Regions from separate parts of the Pelosinus sp. IPA-1 genome, predicted to be linked through region 1. Evidence: riboswitches for the same ligand, from Rfam matches in the RefSeq annotation. Region 1 holds a riboswitch; each other region holds the start of a gene.

Region 1 (6,506 bases):
CAGACGTCAATTTTCTAGAGATTTCCCGGCCGATTATTGAAGAGTTTTTACATAACAATCTCCTGGCGCGGCCTAGTGAGACGGTAGTTTTGGCAAACGCCCTTGCCGCGAAGAAAAAGTTACGGATTGTGTTCAGCGAGTTACCATCTTTTCTTTCGGGGATGATCCGCGGCGAAAAGAAAATTCCCTTGACCATTAGTGGTATTGAATTTATCGGAGAAAAGCTGGACAAGTCTATTAATCGTATTTCCTATAGCTTGATCATTGCCAGTATGTTTCTCACATCGGCTATTATGATGCATTCAGGAGCGGGGCCAATTCAAGCGCAGATCCATCACACTGGCTATTATCTGCTATTGGTAGCACTCGGAGGCACGCTATATTTATTCTTTCGCATTTTTCGTCAGATGAAAAAATAGTTTCATAGGAATCTTTAATGAGTTTTAGAAAAGATATTCATAAATTATTCACCTTCTTTTGGTAATATAAGGGCCCATATTTTAAAAATCACAAGAAATTCATATGTTTTTCATTAGAAATTCATATGAATTCGGTATTATATGATGTAATGGAAAATAAATTTAAGGAAGTGAACAAAGATAATGATGGCCTGGATGTATAAAGCGATTTTTCGGTACAACCCAGACGATAAAGTTGACAGAATGGAACTATTGAAAGCAGGCATTTACCATGGTGAAATTACCATCGAGGAGTATCAGTGGGTGGAGGAGATACTGAATAACAAGAACATGCTTTCTTTACATTCATAGTCCGACGCGTGACAGCGATTATTCATTGTATGAATTCTTGTGCTAGGATGAGAAGATACGACTATAATCTATCCTTCCAAACTGGTTATTTGGATGCAGTGCAAAGTAAGAATATCAAAGGCGAATTGCAATCGAAAGGAGGCCTGCATGAGTTTGCTGGCCTCTTCGAGTTTTTGGTATAACGCGAGCAGGATTGGGAATTAGAATATCGGTAGTTTTTAATAGGGGACAAAGATGGCAAAAAATTCATCACTTCTTCGCTAGTTCTTCATTAGTTTTACATAGTTACACGCTATAATCAATAAATTGGGAGGACTAGAGAAACTAGTATGTACTAGCGGATTGACTAGAATCCAGTAGTATCGTTAGGTGAAACGATAGTTAATTATATGTATAAGGAGATATGTTAAATGAACAAGATAGCAAAAAATTTAACAGAACTGATTGGTAATACACCGTTACTCGAGTTAACCAATTATAACAAAAAGCAAAACCTTGCCGCTACGGTGGTGGTCAAACTAGAATCTTTTAACCCCTTGGGAAGTGTAAAAGATCGAGTAGGTTATGCTATGATTCGTGATGCTGAGGAAACAGGTTTAATTAATAACGAAACGGTCATCATCGAGCCGACCAGCGGCAATACAGGTATTGGACTAGCTTTTGTGGCGGCTGCTAAAGGTTACCGGTTAATTTTAACCATGCCAGATACGATGAGTATGGAACGCCGCAATGTGCTAAAGGCGCTTGGGGCTGAACTTGTGCTGACACCAGGCGAGAAAGGGATGAAAGGTGCTATTAAAAAAGCCGAAGAACTGGCGGCAGAAAATCCGAATTCTTATCTTCCGCAACAATTTAAGAATCTGGCGAATCCTGAAATACACAGGCGAACGACTGCAGAAGAAATTTGGCGGGATACTGACGGACAAGTGGACATTTTTGTTGCCGGAGTTGGGACAGGTGGGACTGTGACCGGTGTGGGGGAAGTGTTAAAAAAGCGTAAACCAAGCGTAAAGATTGTAGCGGTGGAACCATTTGATTCTCCGGTATTATCCGGAGGAAATCCTGGACCACATAAAATCCAAGGAATTGGAGCAGGCTTTGTGCCCGAAATTCTAGATACCAGTGTCATTGATGAAATCATTCCGGTAAAAAATGAAGCGGCATTTGGTGCAGCGCGGGAGGTGGCCCGCACAGAAGGCCTCCTTGTCGGCATCTCTAGTGGTGCTGCCTTAGCTGCTGCTACTGAGTTGGCACTTCGTCCAGAAAACGCAGGCAAAACTATTGTAGTATTGTTGCCGGATACGGGTGAACGATACTTATCCACCGCCCTGTTTGAGCAATAAGTGAAAAAAAGAGAGTACTTGGTCTGAGCTATAAAGAATCTCAAAGAATAATAGTATGTTATGGAATATCCTGTAGAGACTCTCTACAGGATATTTTTGATTTGTATCTTAATCATAAAGAAGGCTTTTTTCTATCAGGGGAAGAAATTCATAGGTTTTTCATAGAAACAACATAGGTTATTCATCGGATTTTCAAAACTATTTGATATTATAACAGAGAACCGCTCGGGAGAATCTTAGACCCTTATGGTCGTTGTGAGTGAGGAAGAGAGTGAAGCTTTCATTCACATTAAGGGGATGTGAACCTGAGGTGCATTTGTAAACATGCATTCCGCAAGGCGGAAGGTAAGCCTAGAATAGTGCGGCTTGAGTTTACAACTATTATATCTGGAGGAATAAAAATGAAAAAGAAACTCTTAACAACTGCAATTTCTACTGCCTTAACCGTGGCTTTTGCGGTACCTGCATTTGCAAATCCTTTCGCCGATGTGCCTCAAAAGCACTGGGCTTATGATGCAGTAAATAAACTGGCTGCATCTGGTATTATAGATGGCTATGGCGATGGTACCTTTAAAGGTGATAAAACGCTTACTCGTTATGAGATGGCGCAGATTGTTTCTAAGGCAATGGGGAAGGTTTCTACCGTTGATCAAAAGGTTATCGTAGATAAATTAGCAGTTGAATTTAGTACTGAGCTGAATAGTCTAGGAGTTAGAGTTGACGGTATTCAAAAACAACTAGATAACCAAATTAAATTCAATGGAGAAACTCGAGTCCAATATGATAATGCAACAAAAGACACTACATATCGTCTGCGCCTTGGCGCAACTGGAAAAATTAACGATGATGCCAAAATCAATGTCCGTTTAACTACAGCTGATGATAATGGCATCGATAAAACTTCTATTGATAGTTTTGGTTCACCCATTATTGATCGGTTTAACGTGGATGCTAAAGTTGGAAGTGTAAGTACTGTTTTGGGTAAACAAGACTTAGTGCTTGGGAAGGGCCTGCTTTACAATTCTTACGAAGTGGATGGCGCTGGAATTACGGGACTAAAAGCAAATTATGGCAAACTCACTTTAGCATATGATAATAGTGGCGACAGTAAAGTACAAGCAGCAGAATATAAGACGCATCTTTATGGCGTGAACGTAGGTGCTGATTATCTCAAACTAGATACGACAGTTGACACCAATAAGTATGCTGCTTTGAATACGGATGTCAAAGTGTTTGGAAAGAAAATAAGTGGGGAGTATGTGCGCAATACTTCGCAAAAAGCGAATGCTTACCGCGTAGGCACGGATATCTTAGGTGCTCAAGTAAGTTATATTAATTATGATGCATATGCACTACCTGAACAATCAGGCTTTAATTTTGCTGGTGCTACTTCTACCGGTTTTGGCAGTAACAGCCAGTCGGACAAAGGGATCCAAGTTACCTATGGTAAAAATTTAGCGAAGAACGTAGATGTTGTCCTTGACTATAAGAATCTAGATATGGCTGGCGATCAAACAAAAGCTACTTTGAATGTTAAATTCTAACGACAAAAGGATCCGGCTAAATGCGATAATAAAACTACTATAAAAATAACCAGGGGCGAGTTGGCTCCTGGTTATTTTTATAGTAGATATTGCGGGTATAGTGAGGTATGACTGATGGATAATAAGTTAGACAGATAAAAATAATGAGTTCTAATAGCTATCGCTTGTATTGATTTTTAGGTATTTTGATCTTAGTTGCTGTTAGAATGGCCGCATGAATAGGCTCCGATGAAGACCATGGCATGGGTAACGTGACTACTAGGTCTGGAGTAGGATAACAAATATGCTTTTGTGGCTAATAAGGAGGATCCATCAATACTATTTCCAAACTTAAAAAAGGCCCCGAGCCGGACTGTTCGGGGGCTTTTTTAGTTTGCAGCGTCTACAATTGTACCAAAAACATAGCGTGCATGTTTTTGTTCATTGAAGTATCATGCAAGGAAACCTTATTTGGGCCGTTGGCTAAAACATCTTTCCACTCGTTTAATACTTTGTCTGAAACCTTCCAAATGATATCACTCCTGTTATAGAAGGAAACTTGTAGGGAGACTTTTTTGGCATTGTAGTTAAGTGTCATCTCTCTTAGTTTATTTTTAAGATATGATGCCGGTATGGTACGCATAATTGTTGCAATGAAAATAAGTAGAGATAGGCCCCTTTCCGTCCAAGATTAGTCCTCCTTATTGTTATTATTATAAGCATGCCTTTTGTTAACTGAAATATTAACCAGTCCATAAAATTTCACATGATCTTCATAAAAAATTCATACTTTTTTGGTATAGTAGTTATATCCCACTTGGAATACACCCACTTGCAGTTTGGCCCTGGTGGAGTAATTTCCTCTTAGAAGCCAGTGTATATACACTTCGCTGGGGTGACTGGTGGTGTTTATATTTAAGGAGGTGAATTTAGAGGCTTACAGTACATACGCCGAATCCTGTATAGGTACGGAGGACCCAAGTTTTTGGGGTGAAGCGTTTTATCGCAGGGTTGCATTGCCTGACCCTAACCCGACAGCTAACTCCGGAGGCGAAGAAAGGCGGAACAAGAGTGAATACGTTTATACCAAAAGTCATCGCATCCATTGCAGTAGCGATTTCATTTGCTTTGTTAACTCCGGTAGGAGTTCAAGCAGCAGATATTCTTCGGCCTGGAGATAGGGGATCTGAGGTAACTTTTCTTCAGGAACGGTTACAAAGTCTCGGCTATAACATTCCGAGTGCCGATGGCGTTTATGGGAATTTGACTGAGGCAGCTGTTGAAAACTTTCAAACAAATAGCGGACTAGATGCTGACGGTATCGTTGGTTATCAGACATGGGATGCCTTGCGGAGCGGCAACAGCCAAGTTAGCCGGGGCCAGAGAAGCCGGTACCTTATAGACAACATCATTCAAACAAGTAAAAGGCTTCAAGGAATTCCATATTTGTGGGGCGGAGATACTCCGGAAGGATTCGATTGTTCGGGCTTCACCCAGTATGTTTTCAGGCTAAATGGCATAAACCTGCCACGCACTGCCGATGAGCAGTACGAATTAGGTGTTCCTGTTAGCTATGACAACCTGCAGCCGGGAGATATGGTGTTTTTTACTACATATGCACCAGGACCATCACACAATGGTATCTACATTGGTAATGGCCTGTTTATTAATTCGTCATCAAGCCAAGGTGTATCGATTGCTCGCATGGACAATTCCTACTGGGCACCAAGATATATTGGGGCGAAACGAATACTACGTTAATTTTAAAAAAGCTGTCGGATAACTCCGGCAGCTTTTTTATGCCCATGATTGTAAGGCCGTTGAGATATTTGCTCTGTAGCGGTGGTAACTAATGTGCTAAGGTTGGGACTGGCTATAAAATTCGACGATGGCAGCGAAGAATAAGATCAATGTATTGCCTACCCATCACTGAAATTTCAATCAAAAAAGTACCCGTAGATTCAGATTAACTGCACACTGACAGAAAGTCGGAAGTCGGTTAACTCCATTCGATTTATGGATCGTAAATTTATTACAGGCGATTATTAATGGAGTGCTCAGGATTCTTCACAAAGATTCTAACCATTTCTTTTGTTATTATTGATGGATTTTTCAATGATAAGCAGATTATCAGAAGTTTTATCAGTTCTTCAAGAGATCTTCATCAGTTATTCACATTATTATTGTATGCTAAGAATAAAAACTTTATTTGCTTAATTACTAGAGACAATTAATATGATCTAACAAACGAAGAGGAAAAAGGAGGCGAGAAGAATGATTTCCATAAAAAAAGGTATTTTGTTTGCTGTTGTATTGTCAGTTGTAGGTGGAGCTTTTTACTTTTCTACACTACAAGCAAAAGCGGCGGAATTTAAAGTAGATATAAAGGAAGTTGAGTGGGAAATACGGCCAGGATTGACCACAAAAGTTTGGAGTTATGGGGGCAGTGTTCCAGGTATGCCAATAGTAGTGAAGAAAGGCGATACTGTTCGTATTTCCGGCACTAACAATCTGCCAAATGCAACGAATATTCACTGGCATGGCCTAACTGTTCCTAATGATCAGGACGGGCCAGGAAAAACCATTAAACCAGGCGAGAGCTTTAACTATTCTTTTAAGGTGAATGAGTCTGGAACATACTGGTATCATTCCCACTACCGTCCGGTACTAGACCAAGTTGACAATGGTCTATATGCCCCGTTTATTGTTAAAGCGCCGGAGGATGACTTATATAGTGGCGATCATGTACTAGTTTTGGATGACTGGTATCTTGATGTCAATGGTAACCGCTTACAAGGTACGGCTAGAGGGGATATGGAGAGATTCGGCAATGTTGAGACAGTGAACGGAAAAGCGAGCCCGGCTGTTGA
Region 2 (6,506 bases), on a different contig from region 1:
CATCTCGATTGTTGTACCTGTATATAATGAAGAAGAGAATATTGAATTTTTTTACCAGGAAGTTTGTAAACATATGGAGTCATTACCTTATAAGTTTGAATTACTTTTTGTCGATGATGGTTCAAGTGATGCGACACCCCTGCTATTAGAGAAAATATCGCAGCAAGACAGCAGGGTTAGAGGATTGATTATGGCGCGAAATTATGGACATCAATTAGCTTTGACTTGTGGTCTTGATCATGCTGATGGCGATGGAGTTATTACAATGGATGGAGATATGCAACATCCACCTGAAATGTTGCCAGTTCTTTTGGCAAAATGGGAAGAGGGATTTGAGGTAGTTCAAACGATAAGAATTAGTACCGAAGGAGTTTCCTGGTTTAAGTCTGTTACTTCTGGTCTATTTTATAAGTTAATTAATGCTATGTCTAAAGTGCATATTCAAGAAGGTGGCTCGGATTTTCGTTTATTAGATAAAGCTGTTGTACAAAGTTTTCGCCGTTACAAAGAAAGGGCTCGCTTTATTCGGGGTATGATCGGAGCAATCGGTTATCGGCAAGCATTGGTAGAGTTTGTTGCGCCGAAACGTTTTGCTGGTACATCTAAATTCTCTCTGCGAAAAATGATGCATTTTGCTCTTGATGGAATTACTGCTTATTCTAAATTACCTTTACGTTTTGCCTTTTTTATGGGATTGTTATTTGCGCTGATTAGTTTTGCTGTGACAATGCATGTTGTATATATTAAGTTGTTTACTCTAGAGGCAGTACCAGGGTGGGCGACTATTTCTGCAAGTATATTATTCTTAGGTGGATTACAATTGTTAGGGCTAGGTATTATTGGGGAATATGTAGGGCGCATATTTGAAGAAGTAAAGCAACGTCCCTTGTATTTGTTGCGTGTAGAATTGAAGCAACAACAAAAAGAATAAATGAAATTATGATTTTGCTAAAAGTGGATAATTCATACCAAACTTGTAAAAGAGAATATTAATTGTAAAATAATGAGATGTATGGCAGGAATATTCACTTAAAAAGCGAATAGTAAAAAATGTGCAGTTTTATAAAAGCCTAATCAATGCACAGGACCGGGGGAACCAAAGTTTTGGGGTGAAACCTTTTGGCTGAGTTTTATTTGCCTAGAGGTAGGGGGATCTCAACCCTAACCCGTCAGCTAACCTCGGAGGCTAGTGAGAGGGGTATGTATATTGACTAAATTTTTTCGAGTCGTGGTGTTGTTGCTATTTTTAGTTAGTGCAGGAACCATAACCTGCGCGGCAGCTGCTTACCATCAAGGCGATCAGGGTGATGACATAGCTAGTATTCAAGCACAATTAAATGCACTTGGGTATAATGCTGGTAGCCCAGATGGGGATTTTGGTGAAGTAACAGTTAAGGCAGTAAAAAACTTTCAAAGAGACAGAGGTCTAGACGCTGATGGAGTGATTGGTATGCAAACATACCGTGCGATCATGGGCAGAGAGATGTCAGTTAGTCGTGATAGTTCTAGTGCTGCAACTAGGCGGGTAATACAGACAGCATTGCGTTATCAAGGTGTACCTTATGTTTTTGGTGGGACTACACCGAATGGTTTTGATTGTTCGGGTTTTACTCGCTATGTATTCGCGCAAGCTGGTGTTTATTTGCCAAGAGCTGCTGATGAACAGTATGAAGTTGGGCAACCTGTATCCTACAGTCGCCTACAACCAGGAGACACTGTGTTTTTTACTACCTATGAAGCTGGTGCTTCCCATTCTGGTATTTATGTGGGCAATGGGCAGTTTATTAGCGCTACTTCAAGTCGCGGAGTAGTAATTGATCGATTGGATAGTGGTTACTGGGGAGCACGTTACCTAGGAGCGCGTCGGGTGCTATAATGCAGTGTAGGGGGAGGCTAGTACGCCTCCTTGCTTTTATTTTTAGTATTACAGGAACACAATATAACCAAACTAGGCTCTGCCGGTGCAATACTTTGGTGGGAGGCCTAGTTTTTATATGTTTATCTTATATATATTTATCATTAAATAAGTTATACTATACTAAAGGCTTTTTATTTTAATAGTAAATAAGCATTTGTATAATTGGGCACCAGAGAGTTGCCTCTATTAAGCACGGAGGCTTGTATGTTTAAATTATATTGGAAAAAATTTATAGTACCGCATTGGGCGATGGTATTGTTGGCATTGATATGCTTTATCATTGCCAGTATTGCAGGTTTATTGGCCCCCTTAGTTATAAAGTTTTTAATTGATGATGCATTAATTGGTGGGGATGAGGAATTTTTACATCTGATTATAGCAGGTGTCATTGGATTATATTTATTACGGGGGATATTTTCTTATATTTATGGACAAAAGATAGCCAAAGCGGGTAATCTGATGTTGGCGAAACTGCGACAGCGAATGTTTGAACGATTACAACAATTAGATTATGCATATTTTGTTAATACCCCAACTGGCGAAATTATTTCTTTATTTACGAATGACCTAGGGCTAATTCAACAATCTGTTTCGGTAGCGGTACCTGATTTGTTAGTGGAGTCACTTAATTTAATTGCTATCCTAATGATTATGATTTACTTTGATTGGCAACTGGCATTAGTGACCTTTGCTACTTTGCCCTTTATTATTCTTGCTACTAGCTTTTTTAATGAAAAAATTAGTGGATTAGGCAAATTGGTAGAAGAAACTTTGGGTGAAGTGACTAGCATATTGCATCAGGCATTATTATCGATAAAAGTGGTACAAAGCTATGTGCGAGAAGAGTATGAATCACAAAAATTTTGCTTGCATATGCGTAAGGCAGCTGGTGATTTTATTAAAGTACAGCGATTAAGGGCTATTTTAATTGCTTTAGTAGAATTCCTAGCGTCCATCGGCCTGACGGGAATTATATGGTATGGTGGTCGAGAAGTAATTAATGATAAGTTAACCATAGGCGGCATGTTTGCTTTTTTGGTATATATTATTAATATTCCAACGCCTATCAGAAAGATTAGTGAAGCTGTTTCTAGTATGAAGTTAGGCATTGTTGCTTGGCAAAGGGTTAGTAGTTTGGAAAGAGAAACGAAGGTAGTGTTTGACGGAAAACAAGAAATTGATAACGTTATGGGAAAGGTTGAATTTAGAGATGTAAATTTTGAATATCTCCCAGAACTAGGGACCTTAAGGGGAATTAATTTTATAATACGTCCAGGTGATATGGTGGCCATTGTAGGACCAAGTGGTGCCGGAAAATCATCTTTTGCGAATTTGCTCCTACGTTTTTATGATCCTATTTCCGGGGTTATTTTATTGGATGATCTTAATATAAAAGAGATAAAGATGAGTTTTTTACGTAAACAGATCGGATTTATTCAACAACAACCGATTTTATTTAATATAAGTATTTTAGAGAACATTCGATATGGACGACCAAATGCTACCTTCGATGAAGTAAAAAAAGCAGCAAAATTAGCGAATGCCCATGATTTTATAATGAATTTGCCTGGTGGTTATGATTATATTGTTGGTGAATTGGGTAATAATGTATCCGGGGGACAGCGGCAGCGTATTGCAATTGCTCGTGCCATTATTGTTGAACCACCAATTTTATTATTGGATGAACCAACAGCAGCTCTTGATACAGAGGCTGAGAAATTGGTTATGGAGTCCATACGCAAAGTTAGTGAAAATCGTACAACGTTTCTAATTACCCATCGATTGTCTAGTTTATTAGATTCAGATAAAGTGATTTGTTTAATGAATGGCAGAATTACAGAAGCAGGAACACACGCAGAACTTATAGAACGAGGCGGAGTGTATGCTAAGGCCGTATTTAATGAAGAGCTGCAGGCATAAAAAGTAGGGCGGGTAGTGATACTCGCCAAGGGCTTTGCACTCTTTACTTATTTTTATGTTGCTAATAAGAATGTTATTACTTATTTAAAGGAAAAATATAAAATGATATATGAAGTAATGAAACAATTAAAAGACAAAGGATTTCGAATTACGCCTCAGCGGCGCGTTATTATAGAAAAAATTGTACATACGGCAGGATTGTTAACGGCAGCTGAAATCTGGAATTTAGTGCGTCAAGAATATAGCGACATTGGGCTAGACACAATTTATCGAAATATTAGTATGTTAACAGAGATGGGGATTCTTATACCAATTTCCGGAACGGGAAAAGAGAGTACACGATATGAATTGGCTCACGCCAATCACCATCATCATGTTGTTTGTGTAAAGTGTGGGCAGGCGGTTTGTATTGATTATTGTCCAATTAATCAAGAATTTATTGAAATGCTCAGGATGAATGGATATGAATTAATTCGTCATAATGTTGAATTACTAGGTCTATGTACGGATTGTAAAAGTCTGTGAGGAGAATAGAAAATGTGTGAAGTAAAACTAGTAGATATTAATTTTTCTTATAATAATACGGTTGCGTTAGAAAATATATCTCTAACGGTTTCAAAAGGGGATTTTGTTGCTGTAGTTGGTCCAAACGGAGCTGGTAAAAGTACGATGCTTAGAGTTACAGCCGGACTTTTAAAACCCAACCGTGGAGAGGTAAGTATCGGTGGAAAAGATTTACTTACCGCAAAAGGACATGGCTTAATTGGTTATGTACCGCAAAATTATGGAAAGAATATAATGGGATTTCCAGCAACTGTGAAAGAGGTCGTAGCACTGGGATTAACGTTAGGTTCAGCAGCTACTCGGAATAATCATCAGGCTGCCAAGCACATTACTAGCCATATGTTAGAGTTGGTGGGGGCAGAGAACTTACGCGATCGGCGTATTGGTGAGCTTTCAGGCGGGCAGCAACAGAGGGTTATGGTGGCAATGGCTTTGGCAGCGAATCCAGAGTTACTATTATTAGATGAACCCACTAGCGGAATTGATTATGAAGCAAGTGCAAAAATCTACGAGCTCTTAGGTACTTTAAATAAAAATCTAGGTATTACAGTAGTTATGGTTTCTCATGATATTGAAAAAGCGGTATCATGGGCTAATAAAGTAGCATGTATCAATCGAAAACTATGTTTCTATGGTAGTAGTGAAGAGTTTGAAGCTACTCATGCTCAGGCTCGGCATTTGTGGTATTATACAGGGTGATGAGGTGAAATGATGGAATTTTTTCAGTATGATTTTATTCAAAGGGCACTATTGGCAGGTCTCATAACGGGGATTGTTTGCCCACTTATCGGAAGTTTTGTAGTGGTGCGTCGTCAATCTCTAATTGGTGATGGCTTAGGACATATTGCTTTTGCTGGTGTAACAGGCGGCTATATGGTAGGATTATATCCAGTAGTTGGAGCTTTGATTATGACCATAGCGGGTGCAGTGGGGATTGAACTAGTTCGTAGGCGCCATATGGAATTTGCTGATATGGGATTAGCAATATTCTTTTATGCGGGCGCGGCTATGGCTATTATTTTTAGTACGATGACTCGTATGCCCAGTTCTGGATTATTAAGCTTTTTGTTTGGGAGTATTATTACCGTATCTCTTGTTGATGTGATAACAATAGCTTGTTCTGGAACTCTAGTATTAGCTATTGTTTATTTTTTATTTGATAAGCTTGTGTTAATGGCCTTAGATGAAGATATTGCAAAGGTTGCAGGGATTAATACGGGAATGATTAATATGCTGTTTAGCATATTGACAGCTTTAGTCGTTGTCGTTGGCATGACGATAGTTGGTATCTTACTTGTCAGTGCGTTAATGATAATACCCGTGGCAACAGCTCATCTGCTCAGAGTGGGATTTAAGGCTACCATGGGATGGGCAGTAGTATTTTCTATAATATCTGTACTCATTGGTCTAACATCTTCTTTTTATTTGGATATTGCTCCCGGTGGTACCATTGTAATGACTGCCGTTTTGGAATATATTTTTATATCGATTGTAAGAATGAGTATGAATCGGAAGGAAAGACAAGATGTAGGTACTTCATCTTCTTTTGGGAACCAATAACATAACTAGATTTGCGTATTGGCGTAGTATTGGTAATACAGCCACAGAAGAAATAATATTAAATAGTGTATGTACTATGGCCACCTGTCCAGCAAAGTCTGCTGTGAGATAGGTGGCTATTTTCACTAGTAAATTTGTAAATGGTAAGAAAATAAAAACACCTAATACATTAAGAAGGATATGGGCTGCAGCGAGACGTTTAGCTGATAAAGATGCTGTTAATGCTACAATAATGGAAGATAAACAGGATCCAATATTGTTGCCGTAGACTACATAAGTAGCTGTTGTTAGATCGATAATCCCGTCGTTAGCCAGGACCATTAATACACCTGTGGCGGCGCTGCTAGATTGAAATAAAAGAGTAATGATCATTCCACCAAAGATTCCATAAATACAATTTTCTTTGGCGGCAAGCAAATAACTAACAACAGTTGTAAATTCTGAAAGACTGCTTAAGGCTTCTGATAAAATACTCATGCCAATAAACATACTAAGTAATCCTGAAGCTGCCATACCCAGGTAGCGAAGTTTTTTAAATATGATT
Region 3 (6,506 bases), on a different contig from region 1:
TAAAGTAAAATAAACATTGTTTAAGCTTTCAACTCAAATTGTTAGTAATTAAGAAGGAGGATTATAATATGAATCACAAGAATAGTGAGGAAAGTATATTGGATTGTAGCACCGTAGGTAAAGGCTTTGCACGTACAGAAAATAATCATATCGCTTCTGAGAGTTGCGGTTTGTCAACTAGGGGATTTGCAAATACTGACTTTGGTAAACAGGATGAAATCACTCAAGAAGATAATAGTAAATTGGATTGCAGTACGGCAGGTATGGGATTTGCTCGTACTGACAGATGTAAAATAGCTCCAGAAAATTGCGCTTTTCCAACGAAAGGATTTGCGACCACCGATTTTGGCAAGAAAGAATAACGGATAAATTTAACAAAAATATAAAATTAAATCTTCTGCAAAAGGATTGACAAAACAAGTAATTGATAATATTATGTAAATAATAATTGTTATTAAATACATAATAGGAGTGATTATATGTCAGCCAAAGTTGGTCAAAAAGCCCCAGATTTTAGCATGTCTACTACCGCGGATATTAAGACATTGGAACATGTTGTAAAGCTTGAAGATTATCAAGGAAAATGGCTTGTTCTTTTCTTTTATCCTTTGGATTTTACATTCGTTTGTCCAACGGAAATCAAAGGATTTAACTCTAGGTTAGATGAATTTAATAAAATTGGTGCGGAGATACTTGGGATAAGTACTGACAGTGTATATTCACATCGTGCTTGGATAAGAGCTTCAAAAGAAGAAGGCGGATTAGGTGAATTGAATTATCCGCTAGCTTCTGATATCACAAAGCAGGTATCTAGAGACTATGGCGTTTTAATTGAAGAGAAAGGTGTTTCTCTTCGCGGGTTATTTATAATTGATCCAGAAGGTATAATTCGTTATCAAATCGTTAGCGATTTAAATGTTGGACGTAGTGTGGATGAAATATTACGGGTATTAAAGGCTTTTCAAACTGGCGGATTATGCCCTATTGATTGGCAGCCTGGTCAAAAGACACTTTAATTAGGATAAAAATAAGCAGAAAAACAACAGTTTGTTTTTCTGCTTATTTTTTTACGGAATCAGAAAGTATAACACTTTCTTGATTCCAAGTAAGAACGACTAAGGCTTCTGCCTGCGTCCGAGGACTTGGCACAAGCCAAGTCTTTTCTTATCGATTATCCTAAGAACAGAATCTGTGTAGATATAGATAAGCCGCTAGAGTTAATACCCATTTTATACAGATTGAAAGATAGTAAAAAAAACTGTATGATATGGTTAGAGAAATTTAAATTCTCTAAGGTAATCGCCGAGTTTCATTTACTGGAAACGGGGGACCCATTTTTGGGGTGAATCCTGTGCAAGCAGGTAGGGCGAATTTCTTTCTGCCCGAATCCGTCAGCTAACCTCGTAGGCGTTGAAAGAGAAGGATTTAGTTGTCCTGCCATAAAAAAAGGACCAGTAATGGTCTTTTTTGATATTCCTTCTCAAAAACTGGTTTTGTAAAAAGTGCTATTTCATGCAGGATGAAGGGTAGCAGCGGAATAACAAATTACAGTTATAGGGAGGAGTTTTTTTGGAGAAAATCAAGATTGGTGTTTTTGGCTTTGGGAAAACAGGTAAAGTTATCAGTAATGAATTCCTCAATGACAATTTATTTACGCTGGCGTGGGTAGTGCGTAGAAGTAACGAGGATCATCACAAATATGCCAGTCGCCTATTAGGATATGAGTTTGATGCAGGGGAGATTTTTTCTATTGAGGACATTGATGAGGATTTCTTTTTAGAAAATCCAGTAGATGCTCTTGTAGATTTTTCGGATTCTACAGGGATTCATTTATACAGTAAAGCAGCGGAAGTGGGAATTCCGATTATTTCTGCAATTTCAAAATATGAACCGGAGGAAATGGATCTACTAAAATCCTTTTCAGATACTACTTCAGTACTTTATTCTCCCAATATTACTTTGGGGATTAACGTATTACTGGTAGCAGCCCAAATTTTGCAAAAAATAGCTCCTCATGCAGATATTGAAATTGTAGAGGAGCATTTTAAAGGTAAAAAAGAAGTTTCAGGAACAGCACAAAAAATTGCAAGTGCTCTTAGCCTCAATGTAGAAGAGCACATAAATTCAATTCGTGTTGGCGGAATTGTTGGGCGCCACGAAATCATCTTCGGGATGCCAAATCAAACCATTCGATTATCTCATGAAAGCATCAGCAGGGGAGCGTTTGGTCAAGGGGCTATTTTTGCAGTAAAATTTCTCATTTGCCAACCGCCAGGAATGTATAGCATGGAAAATATAATTGCCGAGATGTTCAGACAGAATATCCCTGTATATTAATTCGAAAATGGGTTTTAATAATGGGAATATTGTTGCCACTGTATATGGTAATTGTGAGTAAAATATTATATTATGTAAAAAAACAGATGGAGTCTACAAAACGGATTCCATCTGTTTCTTTTTGAAGATGATATGGCTCTTATTAGGATTAGCTACTTGTTTTATAGTAGAAACTTTTCTTATCTAGACCACTTGTGGGAAAAAGATTGAAAAGGTTGTACCATCTTTGCTTGTTACGAAATCTATTTTGGCTTTGTGGCGGTGAGCGATACTATAACAAACAGCAAGTCCCAGTCCAGTACCTGTGTCTTTGGTAGTAAAAAAAGGCGTTCCCAGCTTTGTAATCAAGTTAGGATCAATTCCTTTCCCCTGATCAATGATGGATAGAACAACATAGTTGTCTAGAGTATAGGAACGAATTGATAAACAGCCGCCATATTGCATTGCTTCAAACCCATTTCTAGTAAGATTTAATATCAGCTGTTTTATTTCTTTTTCATCCAATAGTAGATTTGGTATACTTTTCAAATCAAGATCTAGTTTCATTCCGTGGAGCAGGGCATCTGACTCAAGGAGTGGCTGAAAAGCTTCAATAATTTGATTTAGGCTGCAGGGAGTCATGTTGATCGCTTTCTCATGGGATAAAGAAAGAAATTCCGCAATAATGCTATTGGCACGGCTTAACTCATCAAGCATTAAGTTAAATTGGGATGCAAAAGGGGCAAAAACTGTTTTTTGCGAAAGAAATTGCAAATACCCTTTAACTGTTGTTAGTGGGTTTCTGATTTCGTGTCCAATAGCAGCTGCCATCTGACCGACAAGACTTAACCGATCAAGGCGCGCTACTTCTAAATCAGTTTGTCTTTTCGTTTGGTCTGCATGGCTTTGGACATCTTTTTCCGCTAGTTTAACGATATTGACTGGAAACCTGTATAGAAGAATGCCTATACTGAGTCCTAAAAATGTAAAGAAAAATAGTAGAACCGTAATTGTTATAAGCAGAGGCTGGATATTTTGTTCAATTTCAATATATCCGTAAGTTTCATTACCATATTTAACGGGTGTTTGAAAAGCATAGGTTAGGTTAACCTTCTCATTTAGAACATGCTCGAATTTTAGATCCAAATTTCTATCATATGATTTAATTGATTTAATTTCATGTTGATAGTTTGTTTCATTAATAAATTCTATAAACTTAGTTATATTGTAATACCATAAATCTGGATTATCCATGGCACTTCTTCCTACTTTACGGGCAATATCTTCTGTATGGCGAACTGCAATTTCATTAAAATCCCGCCAAGCCATTATGCCATAAGTAACAGGGGTCATAAAACTGATTGCCATGCCGATTATTGTAGCTAGAATAGCCATTTGATGAGAAAAGTTTTGAGAAAATTGCAAGCGTGTTGACATGGTAATCACCTTCTAATTGGGCTAGAGCCCCATTTTTCAAGTATTTCTTGTCCTTCGTTTGAGAATACGTATTCCAGAAAGTCAGCAGCGCGATTACTAAGCGTATCCTTGTAAATAAAGGAAAGATCTTCTGTCAGCTTATAGGTACCATTGCGGATATTTTCAGTAGTAGGAGATATGCCATTATAATCTAATGGTTTTGTTTTGACACCTTCTTTAGCGATTTCTGTAGAAACTGTTAATCCAAAGGCACCCTTATTTTCTTTGATTACTTCGGACATATCACTATCACGGTAGACGATTTGCCAGCGCTGCTGTTCAGAAGCATCCATTAATGCTTCTCGATAACCTGGAACTACATTAAAAAGAGCTAAGTTGGAACTGTCGTTACTTTGTCTTAGAAAGACATGTATTTTGGTACCATTAGACCAGGTTGTTTTAGAGCCTTTTATTATTGAAATAATATCTGCGTCAGAAAGTGTTGAATCAGGTGTATTTATATGTGAGCCGAAAACAACCGCTACTTTCGCGTAAGGTATTTCTTTTAACCCTGCAGTATACTCATTAGAAGTAAGATGCTTAGAGATTAGTCCTAGCTCTAAGCTCCCACTTTTTACTGCGTTGATTGCTCCATCAGAGCCGATACTTCCAGGGACATCAATTTTAATACCTGTTTTAGCATAATAACCTTCTGCCAATTTAGCGGTAACAGGAAGATTCGTGCCAGATCCTGCGATTACAAAAGGTGTATTTGTGTTTTGGGACTGGGAAGTATTTGTAATGACGCTCCTACTTTTTTCACTACACCCCATGGTAAGGGCTGAAATAAGAAGTAAGCAGGCTATAAAAATAAGCCTTAGATTCAATATATACCCTCCTTGTTGATGTTATAATGTTACCCCTGTGTTTCATTATAACTCCTATCATTTCTTTAAAACATACAGATTGTCAAAAAAATTGAAAAATGATAAGATTTATCGATTTTAACGAAAAGTAGTTAAAAATGATAACTGGTTAAAACCGTAGAAAGGGATTTTCGAGAAACGGCGGCTCGAAAGTCCCTTTTCTACTTTTGTAATATAGAAATTTGGTCCCACAGCTTAATCTATAAATTAAAGCGTTTAGTACGAGATCAGATGGCATATGAAGCCTAAAAAAGGGATGTTTCGACAAAAAAATACAAAAAACAGGAGTAAAGTCTTGAAAAAAAGGACTTTGGTACAAAGGGCAAAAACGATAATAAAGAGAAACAATTGAGGTTGAGATTATTGTAAGATAATTCCCGGGGGATGTATAAGGCAAACTTTACAATAGGTAAGCTTTTGACGTTAGAATATATCCACTGAACTTTGAATGGCTGGTGGGATTGTATGAAATACATAGTAATTACAGTAGTGGCTATTTCGGTAAATGTAATCATCATGTATACGTTAGGGAATAAGGTGCTTGGTGTCAAGCTTCGACCAAAATCACTTATAATGTGTGGATTTTGCGCCCTATTGCTCAGTCTAGTGCTTCCACGCATCATAGTGAATTTTACTAGCATAGCAGCTACAATTTCTTTTTTTGCTGTCTTCGCGATCATACTTGCTGGATTTATAGTTTATTACGATGATAAGGAAGAATTTGACTCAATTTCTAGCCCTGGTCAGATCATAGAAATTGAACCGGGATCATTGTCTGAGTTTGAGTATCTTTACCAGAAGGTATGTCTAGAAGACGGAGCCGGGGTAGTTGCTGATACAATGCTAGTCAATAGAGTCGAGACAAAGGAATCAAGTAGGCTGTATTTGCTCAATAGTCCTGCCGGTGAAAGTATTGAAGCTGAAACGGCTGAATGTTCTAAAGACGTTGAAGAGCAGCTAGAATCTGAATGCCTGTTAGAACCTGATGTGGTAAAAACTACATCTGTTGAATCTTCAATAGCAAAAGTCATTGTGGAGAATATTGAGATTGCTGTCTCGCCAAAAATAATAGATGAAGTAATGGATGATTTTCCCACTTGTGAGGAGGACTCGAGCTCTGTATCTAAGGCTGAGATGATGCCCGATAATAAAGTTTTGGTTTTGGATAATGACAAAAATATTACCTTCGAAGAGGTTGAGAAGAGCCAGTCTGAAGTTGGTCCGGCTTCGGACTCTCTTGATGATTTACTAGAATGTGCTTTTAGTTATAAGGAACGTGGGGATGATGCCTGCGCTCTTGCTACCTTTAAATATGCTCTCACACTTCATCGAGACAAAGAAATTGCGCCTTTCCTTGTTATTGAGATGGCCAACCTTCTAAAAAAGGAAGGTTCCTATGATGATGCCATTGCAGTGTTAACTGAAAGTCGAAATTTACCAGCAATCCGCGAAAATCATGGATTAGACCAGGATTTTATTAATACTATTGCTTATTTACGTATCATCAAAAATACTTTAGCGGAGCATCATTTGACTTGTTTGCCGATTGGTGAAATACCGATTGAAATATTTAAAAGAATTGATGATGAATTTCGTGAATGGCGCAGTTTCTCTAACGTATCTAATTATTAGGAGGCATTATTGTGAAAAAAAATAGTGAAATTTTAGGGTTGCCTGTTATTAGCCTTACTGAAGGTAGCGAGTTAGGGCGGGTGAAATGTCTTGTCATCAACGCAGCAAAAGGTGCTGTTGCTGCTATGGTAATTGAAGACGATAATTGGTATAAAGTAGGTGCTAAACTATTACCTTTTACAGCTGTTATTGGTGTTGGAGATAATGCTGTCACTG

Evidence for each region. A riboswitch is a leader RNA that binds a small molecule or an ion and turns the genes downstream of it on or off. The one in region 1 is predicted to bind cyclic di-AMP.
Region 2: it holds a riboswitch for cyclic di-AMP, as region 1 does, so the genes downstream of both, QSJ81_RS18310 (C40 family peptidase) here and QSJ81_RS21720 (C40 family peptidase) in region 1, are expected to answer to the same signal.
Region 3: it holds a riboswitch for cyclic di-AMP, as region 1 does, so the genes downstream of both, QSJ81_RS17975 (4-hydroxy-tetrahydrodipicolinate reductase) here and QSJ81_RS21720 (C40 family peptidase) in region 1, are expected to answer to the same signal.

Annotation. Positions count from the first base shown of each region.
Region 1 is NZ_BSVC01000010.1:76,189-82,694, reverse strand. It holds gene QSJ81_RS21740 (ABC1 kinase family protein) at 1-419, shown strand, start outside; gene QSJ81_RS21735 (hypothetical protein) at 603-770, shown strand; gene cysK (cysteine synthase A) at 1,181-2,113, shown strand; gene QSJ81_RS21725 (S-layer homology domain-containing protein) at 2,515-3,657, shown strand; cyclic di-AMP (ydaO/yuaA leader) riboswitch at 4,576-4,704, shown strand; gene QSJ81_RS21720 (C40 family peptidase) at 4,708-5,397, shown strand; gene QSJ81_RS21715 (multicopper oxidase family protein) at 5,911-6,506, shown strand, end outside.
Region 2 is NZ_BSVC01000007.1:259,649-266,154, forward strand. It holds gene QSJ81_RS18305 (glycosyltransferase family 2 protein) at 1-931, shown strand, start outside; cyclic di-AMP (ydaO/yuaA leader) riboswitch at 1,058-1,203, shown strand; gene QSJ81_RS18310 (C40 family peptidase) at 1,208-1,876, shown strand; gene QSJ81_RS18315 (ABC transporter ATP-binding protein) at 2,123-3,838, shown strand; gene QSJ81_RS18320 (Fur family transcriptional regulator) at 3,854-4,363, shown strand; gene QSJ81_RS18325 (metal ABC transporter ATP-binding protein) at 4,376-5,101, shown strand; gene QSJ81_RS18330 (metal ABC transporter permease) at 5,111-5,962, shown strand; gene QSJ81_RS18335 (Na/Pi cotransporter family protein) at 5,939-6,506, opposite strand, start outside.
Region 3 is NZ_BSVC01000007.1:194,888-201,393, forward strand. It holds gene QSJ81_RS17965 (hypothetical protein) at 69-362, shown strand; gene QSJ81_RS17970 (peroxiredoxin) at 480-1,016, shown strand; cyclic di-AMP (ydaO/yuaA leader) riboswitch at 1,291-1,424, shown strand; gene QSJ81_RS17975 (4-hydroxy-tetrahydrodipicolinate reductase) at 1,570-2,337, shown strand; gene QSJ81_RS17980 (ATP-binding protein) at 2,521-3,753, opposite strand; gene QSJ81_RS17985 (PstS family phosphate ABC transporter substrate-binding protein) at 3,759-4,619, opposite strand; gene QSJ81_RS17990 (hypothetical protein) at 5,124-6,290, shown strand; gene QSJ81_RS17995 (PRC-barrel domain-containing protein) at 6,302-6,506, shown strand, end outside.